2 regions of the Paenibacillus sp. MABNR03 genome follow, and region 1 is predicted to be linked to the other one. Evidence: predicted binding sites of a transcription regulator. Region 1 holds the regulator's gene; the other holds the start of a gene.
The links. Region 1 encodes LexA, which represses DNA repair genes until DNA is damaged. Its sites were predicted from a motif close to CGAACATATGTTCG; they were not measured.
Positions count from the first base shown of each region.

Region 1 (7,240 bases):
CAGGAGATCCACGTGGCATCTTGAAACGAAACCTGAAGGAAGCCGAAGAAATGGGATTCACTTCCTTCAACGTCGGTCCTGAACCAGAGTTCTTCTTGTTCAAAACAGACGAAAAAGGAAACCCGACTAACGAACTGAATGACCAAGGTGGATATTTCGACCTTGCGCCTACGGATCTTGGTGAAAACTGTCGTCGTGACATCGTTATCACACTTGAAGAAATGGGCTTTGAGATCGAAGCTTCCCACCATGAGGTAGCTCCAGGCCAGCATGAGATCGACTTTAAATATGCTGATGCCCTAAAAGCAGCAGACCAGATCCAAACGTTTAAACTCGTTGTTAAAACGATTGCACGTCAGCATGGTCTTCATGCTACCTTCATGCCGAAACCGCTGTTTGGTATGAACGGTTCCGGTATGCACTGTAACCAATCCTTGTTCCAAGGCAAAGTGAACGCATTCGTTGACGAGTCGGACGAGCTGGGTCTGAGCAAAACTGCACGTCACTTCATGGCTGGAACTCTGAAGCATGCGCGTGCGTTTGCAGCAATTACTAACCCAACTGTGAACTCATACAAACGTCTTGTACCAGGTTATGAAGCCCCTTGTTATGTAGCATGGTCCGCCAGTAACCGTAGCCCAATGATCCGTATTCCAGCTTCCCGTGGTCTGAGTACACGTGTTGAGGTTCGTAACCCGGATCCGGCTGCGAACCCTTACTTGGCTTTGGCCGTTCTATTGAAAGCTGGTCTGGATGGAATCAAACGTGAGCTTTCCTTGCCAGCACCAATTGACCGTAACATTTACATCATGTCAGAAGAAGAGCGTGTGGAAGAAGGAATTCCAAGCTTGCCTGCTGACCTGAAAGAAGCTTTGAACGAATTGATCCGCAGTGAAGTAATCTGTGATGCTCTTGGCGATCACGCCCTGGCTCACTTCTACGAGCTGAAAGAAATTGAGTGGGATATGTATCGTACACAAGTCCACCAATGGGAACGCGATCAATACATTACTTTGTACTAATACCGGAAGCCCTTGGCGCATTAGCGCTGAGGGCTTTTTTATGTGAATAGTAGGAAATTAAAGAGGAGGAGGGTCAGTCCGGAAGCGATGTCTTATCGGAATGAAAGAGACAATACATAGGAACTGGAGAAAATATACATATTTTATATGTTGATATTTTCATATTAGTAAGATATAATTCAATTATATTTTGGGCAATTTAATTTTAAAATATTAATTGGAGATGTTGTTATGGAACAAGCGAAGCAGCTCGTAGCAAGCCAGCGAGCTTTCTTTTATACAGCCCAAACCAAAAATATTGATTATCGTATTCGTGCTCTTCAACAATTAAGACAGGGAATTCAGAAATACGAGCAACGGATATTGGACGCCCTGCGTGCGGATCTGAATAAATCTGAAGCTGAGGCGTATAGCTCTGAGATTCGCATCGTTTTAGGTGAATTGGATTTTGCATTAGATCATCTAAAAGATTGGGCGGCGCCAAAAGCTGTGCCCACAAGTTCTCTCATTCCTGATGGCGTGAGCACTATTTACTCCGAACCTTATGGGGTAGCTCTTATTATTGCACCATGGAACTATCCGTTCCAACTAGCCTTTGGTCCTTTAATCGGTGCGATAGCTGCGGGTAACTGTGCCATTATCAAACCATCTGAATTAACCCCGTCTGTATCACGACTTACTCATGATTTGGTCGAAGAGATCTTCCCTATGGAGTATGTAGCGGTCATGGAAGGTGAAGTTGAGACAAGCACAGCCTTGTTGAATGAGAAGTTTGATTACATCTTTTTTACAGGCAGCACGGGTGTTGGCCGCATTGTAATGAAGGCAGCAGCTGAACATCTCACTCCGGTCACCCTTGAATTGGGGGGTAAGAGCCCGGTAATCGTTCATAAAGATGCTGATTTGCAGCTAGCTGCTCAGCGGATTGTTCGGGGCAAGTTTCTAAATGCGGGTCAGACCTGTGTCGCTCCGGATTACTTGCTTGTACATCAAGATGTACACGACAAACTGCTTGAACTGATTGCGACAGAGATCAAAGACAAATTTGGTGAAGATGTGATACGAAATACTGATTTTCCTCACATCGTCAATGCTCGTAACTTTGATCGTTTATCGGTTTTCCTTAATGGTGAGAATGCTCTAATCGGTGGTCGCTCTGATCGGGATCAGCTGCTGATTGAACCAACAGTGCTTGGAAATGTGGATTGGAATTCGCCTGTTATGCAAGAAGAGATCTTCGGTCCTATTCTACCTGTGATGATATACAATGATCTTAACCCTCTACTGGATGAGATTGTGCGACGTCCAAAGCCGCTGGCGCTATATCTCTTCACAGAGGATGAGGAACTCCAGAATCAGATTCTGGAACAAGTCTCCTTCGGGGGAGGATGCATTAATGATACGTTATCACATATGACTTCACATTTTTTGCCGTTTGGTGGTGTTGGAGACAGTGGTATGGGGGCATACCATGGTCAGAAGAGCTTTGATGTGTTCTCTCATCACAAAAGCATCCTAAAACGTTGAAAAGTGGAATTAAAATTAGGTGAAACAAAAAAAGAGGTTGTCCTGGCGAACAGGACAGCCTCTTTGAAAATTTCATTTCATCTTGATTCGCTGCAGAGAATGCTAGTGAATATCGCGGAAAAGGCCAATGACTTTACCTAAAATGCTTACGTGTTTCAGGCGAAGTGGCTCAAATGTGGCATTCTCAGGCTGAAGGCGAATGTGATCTTTTTCTTTGTAAAATGTTTTGACCGTCGCTTCGTCATCTTCAGTCATCGCAACGACAATATCACCGTTATCTGCTGTTTGCTGCTGGCGCACGATAACATAGTCACCATTGACGATCCCTGCTTCAATCATACTGTCTCCAACGACAGAGAGCATAAATACCTTCTGTTCACCGACATAATGAGTGGGAAGGGGGAAATAATCTTCAATGTTTTCTGTTGCAGTAATAGGGACCCCTGCTGTGACTTTACCTACAACAGGAATACGGGCAACACTATGTGCAAACTGATGGGAGTGCTCGGATTCCTCTTGACTTAATAGTTCGATGGCTCTTGGTTTGGTAGGGTCACGTCTAATTAGACCTTTCTTCTCCAAGCGATCCAGGTGTCCGTGGACCGTTGAGCTGGAAGCCAGTCCAACAGCTTCTCCAATTTCTCGTACGGAAGGAGGATATCCCTTCAACCGGACTTCATTGCGTATAAACTCCAGAATAGCCTGCTGCCTGCTGGATATCTTCGACATACCGTATCAACCCCATTTTAGTAACGTTTGGGAAAATTATAACATAGAACCTCCGTTCGTACAAACATAAGTTCTAAATAAAATGCGATAAAATCAACGATTATGAATGGGAGTATAGCGTTTGTTACCAAACCGTTACGAAAAGTGAGAATTGGACTGTTATTTATAATCAAGTTACAGAAATTAGGTGATGAAAATAAAGCGAACAATTGTTCTAAAAATCTGTTGTACAAAACAAGTGTTCGTGTTATATTGATTTCAACAGATAGGAACAAACGTTTGGAGGACGATTGATATGAGATATTCTACTTATCAAAGTATTTATGAACCGGTGAATTCGGAAGCGGTCAAGTCTAACATAGGTCATGTTAAGAGATTGTTTGCAGATGCCAAGATTCCAACATGGATGTTGAAATTGATTATGGTATCGTTAATCATATTTGTTGGTTGCAGTACCGTTTTGACTGTATTTGCAGGGGATGAGGGTGACGTTCTTCCCGGAGGGAAAATAGCGGTGTCTCAGGGAGAGACGCTATGGAGCATTTCTTTGGAACATAAACCGGAAAATATGGATACACGTGTATATATAGAAGCAATGAAGAAAGTAAATCAACTTGAATCGACTTCAATTCAAGCAGGGCAAGTGTTGATTTTGCCTCAGTTTACACCCTAATTTCATGATTCATACGACCGTGTAAGTAGTAGCCTTGACAAGCTGCCTCGATCATGTCAAAGTTAGTATGACTTTGTATTTTTGGAGGGGACAAGCTTGGATATAGATAGCCTGGTAGCACGTATTAATGAATTGGCTCGTAAACAAAAGTCCACTGGACTGACGGAGGAAGAACTTGCTGAACGGGCCAAACTTAGAGAAATTTACTTGAGCAACATCCGCAGCAACTTCAGACAGCAACTGGATTCTATTGAAATTGTAGATGATGAAAACGATCAAGGCCGCCAAGGCAAACTCAAACACTAAAAGAAACCTAATGATATCTTGATGATATTTAGGTTTCTTCCTGTTATTTTGAGAATGCAAATTTATAGGGGGAATGTTGGTTTACGTTTTTTGTAAGCCGATACAAAGAAGACATAAAGGGGGATTCTCATGGCTCGTTCGTTCGAGAGAACGGTTCGGAAAAATTCAAAGCAGTTGAATCAGCAGCGCAAAAAAAATGGTCAACCGATTTCGGGTTCGCCCGGTGAAGACATTTTTAAAGGACGCAGTCTCCTGTTTCCTATTTTCCTGATCGGACTTGCGTTATTGTATCTGTTTATGAGCACATTTCTTGTTAAAGCTCCGATGACAACATGGGACTGGGTTACCATGCTGTTGTATGTATTTTTGGCTGTGATCTTTATGCTCCGCCGTCCTTACATTAAAATCGGGAGCAACCGAATTATAACAACCAAAGGGAATCGTGAACGCTCCATCGGAGTAGATGACATCGTTAAGTTCCGATTCGAGCAGGGAACGGTAGTTATCGAGCATAACAGCCGTGGCAAAAGATGGGTGTTCACTAAACTATTGAACCGTTATGATACAGATGCAATTTCGGAACGACTTCTGAAATTTGCCAAAGCACATCAGATTACTGTAGAAACAGACGAGAAAAAGTAATTATTCACAAAGGGGAAGATGACCGGAATGGCATTAAAAGCGATTTTGTTCGACCTGGATGATACTTTGTTGTGGGATGAACGCAGTGTGCGTGAAGCATTCCATGAAACTTGCCTGCTCGCTTCTCAAGAAACCGGCATTAAGCCTGAAGATCTGGAGGAAGCAGTTCGTAACGAAGCTCGAAGTCTTTACGAATCATATGAAACTTTCCCGTTCACCAAAATGATTGGCATTAATCCTTTTGAAGGTTTATGGGCTAACTTTACAGGTGGCGACCAACCTGAGTTCCGTCAATTGGAACAACTCGCTCCTGTGTATCGCAAGGAGTCATGGCGTCGTGGCTTGTTGAAGCTGGGTGTGGATCGGGAAGACTTGGCTGAACGACTCGCTTCGCAATTCGGGGCAGAGCGCAGATCCAGACCTCATGTTTATGAGGAAACGATGGATACGTTGCGACAATTGCAAGGCAAGTTCAAGCTATTGCTGTTAACTAACGGTTGTCCAGCACTTCAACAAGAGAAGTTGGACGGTGTACCTGAGCTGGCTCCTTTCTTTGATGAGATTATTATTTCGGGTACCTTCGGTAAGGGGAAACCTGACCCGTCGATCTTTGAGCATGCACTTAGCAAACTTGAAGTGAAACCAGAAGAGAGTCTGATGGTAGGGGATAAACTTACTACCGATATTCGTGGAGCTCTATCTGCAGGTATTCAGTCTGTCTGGATTAACCGTGAAAATAAGGTGAACCCGGAGTCGTATGTACCTGATCATGAAATTAAGCATTTGTCGGAATTAGAACGTATCATTGCTAACTTCTGATATCTCCATATTTTCTAGCCAAACATTGATAACTCAGCGAGTGATGCTAAATCATTCAATTAGTTATCAATGTTTTTTTACATAATGATACTTTATAGCTGTAATGTGTTGAAGTTTGGAAAAATAATAAAAAAAGGTATTGAAATGTTGGGACTGCTGATTTAGAATGTAACTAACATACTAGTATGACTAGTATGGAAACTAAACAAGCGGTGATCTTTTGACAAATCCAGGTTATGGAATCAGGAGTTATTGCTTTATTATTTTTATGTTTATTGTAAGCGCTTTACATAGTTTTGGGAAATATTAATTTTTGGAATACAAGAGGTATGGATGAGATTGGGCAGCAAGATAACAATCTGGACTAAGTATATCCATTTAAATCACATATATTGATATCGCTTACATTTCCAAATATTTATTATGCAGTGGGGGTGAAATTTCTGCAAGGTCTTCGATAGAAAGAAGAGAAGATGGGAGTTGTCATGAAGTACTTTTGATTTTATCAAGATTATGGATCGGAGTGAATCAGACATGAATTCAGAAACTGCAAAAAACACGCTTACGATGACCTCATTACGTAAAGAAAGCAGGTTAAGAACAGCAGGAGCCTTACTCCGCAAAGATTGGCAGCTGTATTCCCTATTAATACTTCCAGTTATCTATCTGCTTATTTTCAAATACGGACCCATGATTGGTAATGTGATTGCCTTTAGAAGATTTGTACCCGGAGGCAGTATTTTTGGTGAAACTTGGGTTGGGTTAAGGTATTTCCAGATGTTCGTACAAGACCCGACGTTTTGGAAAGTATTTGGAAATACATTAATACTAGGTGGGCTTGCATTACTATTCACTTTCCCGGTTCCAATTATCTTTGCTCTGCTTTTGAACGAAGTGAAAAGTAAACGCTTTAAAAAGTTTGTTCAGACTGCATCCTATCTACCGCATTTCTTATCCATCGTGATCGTAGCCGGAATGATTTTGCAGTTAACCGCAGTTAATGGATCAATAAATGGCTTGGTTGCATTCTTTACCGGAGACAACATTCCTTTTATGCAGCGTGCCGAATGGTTCAGAACGATCTATATTTCTTCAGAAATTTGGCAAGGCATGGGTTGGGGAGCCATTCTGTATCTTGCCGCATTGACAACCATTGATGATTCCTTGTATGAAGCTGCACGGATTGATGGTGCGAACCGCTGGAAACAAACGATTCATGTAACCATTCCGGGCATTTTGCCAACGATCGTTACATTGTTGATTCTGAATATGGGTAATTTTCTTGCCGTCGGATTTGAGAAAATTTTACTCCTTTATAACCCGCTGATTTATGACACATCTGACGTGATTTCCACTTACCTGTACCGGGTAGGTTTGCAATCCAGTAACTTCAGTTATGCTACTGCGATTGGATTATTCGAATCACTCATCGGACTCATATTGGTATTCTCGGTAAATGCAATCTCACGCAGATTAACACAACGAAGCTTGTGGTAAAGGAGGGACAACATGCAGGAATCAA
Region 1 is NZ_JBCIYR010000001.1:1,989,732-1,996,971, reverse strand. Features, by position in the region: gene glnA (type I glutamate--ammonia ligase) at 1-1,022, shown strand, start outside; gene AAIH57_RS08390 (aldehyde dehydrogenase) at 1,254-2,549, shown strand; gene lexA (transcriptional repressor LexA) at 2,652-3,278, opposite strand; gene AAIH57_RS08380 (LysM peptidoglycan-binding domain-containing protein) at 3,574-3,951, shown strand; gene AAIH57_RS08375 (DUF896 domain-containing protein) at 4,048-4,257, shown strand; gene AAIH57_RS08370 (hypothetical protein) at 4,387-4,899, shown strand; gene AAIH57_RS08365 (HAD family hydrolase) at 4,927-5,718, shown strand; gene AAIH57_RS08360 (ABC transporter permease) at 6,286-7,215, shown strand; gene AAIH57_RS08355 (carbohydrate ABC transporter permease) at 7,228-7,240, shown strand, end outside.

Region 2 (7,240 bases), 1.7 Mb from region 1:
CCTTCACGACCGATAATCCGGCCTTTCATTTCTTCATTAGGCAAGGTTACAACAGATACCGTTGTCTCTGCCACATGATCCGCTGCACAGCGTTGAATAGCAAGTGTAATAATTTCGCGGGATTTCTTGTCCGCCTCTTCCTTCGCCTGCTGTTCAATGTCCTTGATCATTTGAGCCGTCTCGTGACGAACTTCCTGTTCTACGTTGGACAGTATGATACTGCGTGCATCTTCCATGGTGAGGTTGGATATACGCTCCAGTTCCGTCACCTGATTTTTGTAAATCATTTCGATCTGCTGCTGTGTCTCATCAATTCGCTTCTCTTTGTTAGCCACTTGCTCTTCTTTACGTTCGAGTGATTCCATCTTTTTATCCAGCGACTCTTCTTTTTGCAACAATCGTCTTTCTTGTCGTTGAATTTCATTCCGACGTTCACGAGTGTCTTTTTCAGCTTCGGCCCGAATGCGATGAATCTCATCCTTCGCTTCCAGCACCGTCTCTTTCTTCTGTGCTTCTGCCTCTTTCTTCGCGTTCTCAACGATCTGTACGGCAGCTTGTTCCGCACTGGAGATTTTAGCCTCTGCAAGAGATTTGCGAATAAAATATCCTACTCCGAACCCAATGAATAGCGCGGCAACAACGAGAACGATCGTGATTGCAATCATACTGTTCACCTCCTCGTTGGTTCCTCCAAGGCATTCCTTGGGTCAATTTGCTGTTTTCAAGTCATACATATGTTTGGGAATAACGATACCTACGGCGATCCCCCGCCGATTTTCATTTCAAGTGTACATGTTACCACGTACTATTCGCCATCTTCAGCGAACCCATAATCATGAAGGTTAAATCCTAAGAAACCGAAACCGCTTTTTTGGAAGGAAAAAGGGTTGTCCATTTCTTACAGACTCATGTCCATTTTAGTATTTGACGAAAGAAATTGTCAAGAGAATGCAACACACTGTGTACTCTCTGTTAATCCCATGACAACAACTCGTCGTCTTCAGGATCTTCTGCTTCATCTTCTTCAATTAAACAATTTACGACTTTGCGTACCATATCCATAGGAAACCCGCGCCGCATCAGGAAAGGAAGCGTTTTGCGTTTCTTCTCCGAAATGTCTCCTTTGACCTGATTCCATTTCTTTCGTCCAGCGGTCAAAGCTGTTTCAAACTCCGCATCCGTACTTACACCTTCAAGTGCTTCAACGATGAGTTCATTGGCAATGCCCTTTTGACGCAGCTCTTGCCTTATCCACAGTTTTCCCTTCCTCTGTCCTGTCATACGCTGTCTTGTCCATTCCTTCGCAAACCCTTCATCGTCTACGAGCTTCTCCTGCTCAAGCCGATCCAGCACCTCTTCAATCAACGGTGCAGCGAATTCCTTTTGACGCAGCCGCTGGCTTAATTCATACCTTGTACGCTGTTTGTGCTCCAGATAGCGCAGAGCCTGCACATAGGTTTGCTGGCGCTCATCCGCTATTATAATTTCCTCCAGGTCCTTCTTTACAAACGTGTTGCCACGGGTCATTCGATATTTGATCATTACATCTTCAAGTACAGTAATTGAGTACAAACCAAACGTGATTCGGTAACGAGCTTGCCTGCTCTTTGTTCGTTCTACCCGTGTAATGGTAAGTTCTTCGTTGTCCGGGAATTGGGAGATTCCCTCCAGCTCTGCTTTATCATACAAATCATCATCATCGTGTTGATCCATTCAGGTCTCCCCTTCCACATTGTTCGTTATCTGTTTATGCAGAAACTAACCAAATACAAAAAGCCGGGAACCAAGCCCGGCCACATCACTCTCAATAGGCGTGCTAACAGCCCCTGTCCTTCTGGACAGAGGCCTTTAAACAGCGCACGAATATACGCCTTACCCCTTGCAAGATCGAGCCAAGCTCAATCCAGACAAGTTCGGGAGGCTCCAGAAGACAAAACGTATTCCGGGGCCACCCTGCCAGGAAGGATTACTCGTTGATTTCAAACAATTCTTGTTCTTCTGCTTCTTCTTTTTGTTGATCTTCGCTCGTTGGAGCTGGAACAACCGTCGTCAGATTGCTTGCTTCACGGATTTTTTGCTCAATAACTTGTGCAATCTCTTTATGCTCTTTCATGAACTGCTTCGCATTTTCACGACCTTGGCCCAGACGTTCACCCTCGTAAGAATACCAAGCACCACTTTTATTAACGATATCCAGTTCTGTACCAATATCAATGATACTACCTTCTCTGGAAATCCCTTCACCGTACATGATATCTACTTCAGCCTGTTTGAATGGCGGCGCAACTTTGTTTTTCACAACTTTTACGCGAGTACGGTTACCAATAATGTCATTGCCTGATTTAATACTCTCAATACGACGAACATCCAGACGAACGGTAGAGTAGAATTTCAAGGCACGTCCACCAGGTGTTGTCTCTGGGTTACCAAACATTACCCCAACTTTTTCACGAAGTTGGTTGATGAAGATGGCAATCGTTTTGGATTTGCTGATTGCCCCGGAAAGTTTACGCAGTGCCTGGGACATCAGACGTGCTTGCAAACCAACGTGGGAATCCCCCATCTCGCCTTCAATCTCAGCTTTTGGTACCAATGCTGCTACAGAGTCAACAACGATAATATCAACAGCGCCACTGCGCACAAGTGCTTCAGCAATTTCCAGCGCCTGCTCACCCGTATCAGGCTGGGACAAAAGCAATTCATCGATGTTAACGCCCAGTTTACTTGCATACTGGGGATCCAGTGCGTGCTCGGCATCGATAAATGCAGCTTGTCCACCGACTCTTTGCACTTCAGCAATCGCATGCAATGCCACAGTTGTTTTACCTGAAGATTCAGGTCCATATATTTCAACAATCCGGCCTTTTGGCAAGCCGCCTGTTCCTAGTGCTATATCCAGAGCTAAAGATCCGCTGGGTATGATTTCCACTTGCATGTGAGTTGACTCACCCAGTTTCATGATAGATCCTTTACCAAATTGCTTCTCTATTTGACGGAGCGCCATATCAAGCGCGGCACGACGGTCTGACAATATGCTCACACCCTTTACTGTTTATAAGATAATGATACCTTGTTTTAACACGTTTGCCAAGCTTTTTTTCGAACATACATTCGTTTTTTTTGTGAAGGCCGAGGCGCCTCTTCCTGGGCGAAACTTGCAATGAAACAGAAAAAAGAACCGCAAATAAGGCTGAAATGCCTGATTCTACGGTTCTTCCGTCTGTTTAGATTATACTTCATACTGCCTGCAAAAGCAATTCAGTGTCCAACTAGTCCACAGCAATGAGCTTGCGCCATAAACGGTACAAAATGGCTTTGGTCGAACGGATGCGGACCGTCTCCCGATTTCCGTTGATACGCAGTTCGTGGATCTCCGTCTCTTTTCCCCGCTCAGCCAGAGCGATAAAAACGAGTCCTGGGGGCTTGCGTTCCGAATAACCAGGACCTGCTACACCTGTAACCGACAGACCAAAATCGGAATCACCGATCATGCGTACCTGCTCAGCCAAAACTTTGGCCACTTCAGGACTCACAGCCCCGGGAGCCTCCTCACCTTCCAGATAATCATGAGGAACATTCAGCAGCTTTTCCTTTATTTCGTTGGAATAACATACAATTCCGCCTTTGAGCATGGACGCACTGCCAGGAACCGATGTCAGACTTTGCATGACAAGCCCTCCTGTACAGCTCTCAGCCGCGCTAAGGGTCAGACCCATATCAGCCATCATCGTCACGATTGTGTACTCTATAGGCACATCCTCGTTCGCGTAGAGGTGTTCTGGCAACCGCTCCCTGATTAGTACCTCCATTGCATCCAGTTTCTGCTTGGCCTCATTTTCACTCGGCGCCTTGGTGGAAACCCGTACTGTCACTTCTCCCTCACTAGCATAGGGAGCGATCGTCGGGTCAGTTTGACTATCGATCAGATCAAGCAGACGGTCTTCCAAGGCCGACTCGCCGATCCCTGCGAACTTCAACATTCTCGAATAGATGGGCATTTCATTCGTAAGCACGTGCTGGAACAGCCAAGGTTTGACCTCCTGCTCAAACATGGGGATCAACTCTTTCGGCGGCCCAGGCATGACAATATAATGTTTGCCATTGTCCGTAATGGCGTTCCCTGCTGCAAGACCCGTTTCATTAGCAAGCGGGGTTCCCCCCTCAACCACGATGGCCTGGCGCCGATTGTTCTCAGTCATCTCCACATTGCGATCCCTGAAGAAACTTTCGATCTTATCCATCGCCATCCGATCAGTATGCAGATTGCGCCCCAAAACTGCTGCTATCGCGTCCTTGGTCAAATCATCCTGTGTAGGTCCGATGCCGCCAGAGAACAAAATGACATCCGCACGTCCCTGGGCAATTCGAATGGCTTCACTGAGACGGTTCAGATTGTCCCCCACTACAGTTTGAAAATAAACATCAATACCGATAGCTGCCAGTTCGCGGGATAGATATCTGGCATTTGTATTCACGATCTGCCCCAGCAGCAACTCTGTTCCGACTGCGATAATTTCTGCCTTCATTCAGCATCCTCCTGTGCACAATGTGAGTGATCAAAGGGCAATAGGATGTTTTCCTATTGCCCTTTGCGCAAGCTGTTCTTCATAAATTACCCGTTTGACCTCAAACGGTTACGCTTTTGATAAATTAAGCAAATTTTTGTTTTTGATAAAATAGTCAACACCTGACCAGATCGTAATAAGAGCTGCCGCCCAAACAGCAATAACATCAACTTGAATTCCCGTGTAGGAGAATGGGAAGTTATTAAGCAGCAGCAATACAATGGCGATGATTTGCACCACCGTTTTCAGCTTGCCCCAGCTGCTGGCCGCAACAACCGATCCATCCAGCAAAGCAATTTGGCGAAGCCCCGTAACCGCAAACTCCCGACTGATAATAACAACAGCGATCCATGAGTCCAGCTTGCCCATCTCAACAAGTGAAATGAGCACTGCAGTCACAAGCAGCTTGTCTGCCAGCGGATCAAGCAATTTGCCCAAATTGGTGACCATATTGTTTTTCCGTGCCAGATATCCATCAATTCCATCCGTACTGGCTGCAATGACAAATATAATGGCAGCGACCAGCTGATTGTATGGAAGCGATAAACTTCCAATCTGCAAAGGCTCCGGATAAAATGGAAAGTCCACGAGCAGAAACACCATCAAAAAAGGGATTAAGCAAATTCGTGCAAGCGTAATCCGGTTGGGTAAATTCACAAGACGCCCTCCCTCTTATCCTCCAATACTCCAAACAATCATCTTAATCCCGTATCCATCATCCGGAAGGTGAACATTTACAGTTTCACTGCGTACACCACTGCTCTCATATGTAAAAACGCAAAAAATAAAGTCAACCGTTCAAACGCAAAAACCGTTTTAAACGTTCCGGCGACTTCCAGAAGATGTACTGCTTTTCACAAAGTCAGCAAAACGATGATGACTGGGCTTTTATGCTTGTTTGCTAGCAATGCACACTTAGTATAATATACGGCAATTGCAGTGTCAAAACACGTTTTCCCACCACAAAGCGCGCATAACAAATTTATTTGAAATTGGTATATTGCAAATCAAGAGGCAAATTGGCACCATTCAAAAGCTGCATTACGGCCTGCAAATCATTTTTACTCTTACCAGTTACCCGGAGCTGATCTCCTTGAATCTGACTCTTCACCTTCATTTTGGAGTCCCGGATCAGAATATTGATCTTTTTGGCGATATCCTGGTCAATCCCTTGTTTAAAATTTAAACGCTGACGGACTGTCCCCGATGAAGCTGGCTCCACTTTGCCATAGTCAATGTTTTTGAGCGGCAGGTTCCGCTTCGCCATTTTGGATTGTAGTACATCAATAACAGCCTTAAGTTTGGTCTCATCATCGGATACGATCGTCAACGCATCCTTGTCCAATTTCAAACTGCTTTTGCTTCCCTTAAAATCGTAACGTGTGCCGATTTCCTTCTCCGTTTGTGTAACGGCATTCGTTAATTCCTGCAAGTCCATTTTGGACACGATATCGAACGAATTTTCTGAACTCAAACTGGTCACCCTTTCAATTAATCATTTGTTCTGTGTAACATTATAGAGGATTCGCCACGGAAAAGTCTAATTTTAAAGGGCTGATGGAACGAAAAAAGCATTTTTGGCCACCACTTTCGCAGTAGCCAAAAATGCTTTTACGCACAGCAATCTAATATCGGCTGCGGTTGGGCTGTCTGAACATGTCAAGCACACCCAAAAGGACATGCGCAAGTCCAAAACCCAGAATTCCATAACCCCAAGCGCTTGGAGTCAAATAATACCCCAGGAGGCTGACAATGATACCCAAACCTGTGACGATCCAGCTTACTGTCATAGCCTTCCCACCTCGCTTTACCGAAAGTTAACTGCAAGTGAAAACAACCTTATTGTCCCCAGCAGTTAAAGCCCTTATTCGCTGCCTGTGCCAGAGCCTTCGTTTCCTGCTCCTGATCCTTCAGCAGAGCCTCCGTTCGTTTCGGTAGATGTGCTTGTACTTTCATCTCCCAATTGAAGACGAATCCGGTTTGTAGCCTTCCCATCCGTTACCACTTGCCCGCCAACCTCAATGGTCGTGGCCGCAGCATATCCGGATTTAATGTACAATCCAGTACTATCCAGATCAAAAGACATACTGTCTCCATCGGCTGTCATACCAAATTGCAGTTTTTCCCCGCTTGAATTTTCACCTTTATACACTTCAAGCCAGCTCTGGCCCGAAGCATTAATGGTAACCTTAACCGGTTTCCCTGCACTTCCATTTACTTTGAAATTAGTAATATTACCGGATTTACCATCTTCGGCAACCACTACAGCTCCGGCATTATCCGTATTTTCTTCATCTTCGGTACCATCTGGTGTTTGTTCATCCGTTTGACCTTCAGGATCCGTCTGATCCGTGACATCGGTACCACCACCATTGCCGCCTGCTTCCCCGTCGCCTTGCCCAGTTTCTTCCCCACCCGCTTCATTCGTCGGTGGAGTCGATGCCTGACCATTGTCCGTTGTCTCATCAGGTTGATCATTTGGTTGCTGCTGACTGTCTGTAATTTTGGTTTGGTCCACGCCTTGAGTATCTGCATCATCTTTGTTCATGACCACATACACGTACAGCAGGGCAACAATCAGAATCGGAAATGTCCACATTAACGCTACGGACATCCAGCGATTACTCCGCTCCACCGGACGACTCGAACGCTTTTGGATCACGGGCTCCATGGTT
Region 2 is NZ_JBCIYR010000001.1:291,714-298,953, reverse strand. Features, by position in the region: gene rny (ribonuclease Y) at 1-665, opposite strand, end outside; gene AAIH57_RS01260 (regulatory protein RecX) at 973-1,713, opposite strand; gene recA (recombinase RecA) at 1,967-3,031, opposite strand; gene AAIH57_RS01250 (competence/damage-inducible protein A) at 3,270-4,526, opposite strand; gene pgsA (CDP-diacylglycerol--glycerol-3-phosphate 3-phosphatidyltransferase) at 4,635-5,222, opposite strand; gene AAIH57_RS01240 (YajQ family cyclic di-GMP-binding protein) at 5,548-6,039, opposite strand; gene AAIH57_RS01235 (hypothetical protein) at 6,191-6,355, opposite strand; gene AAIH57_RS01230 (helix-turn-helix domain-containing protein) at 6,430-7,240, opposite strand, start outside.
Region 2: the regulator LexA is predicted to act here: its motif matches at 3,101-3,114, upstream of recA (recombinase RecA).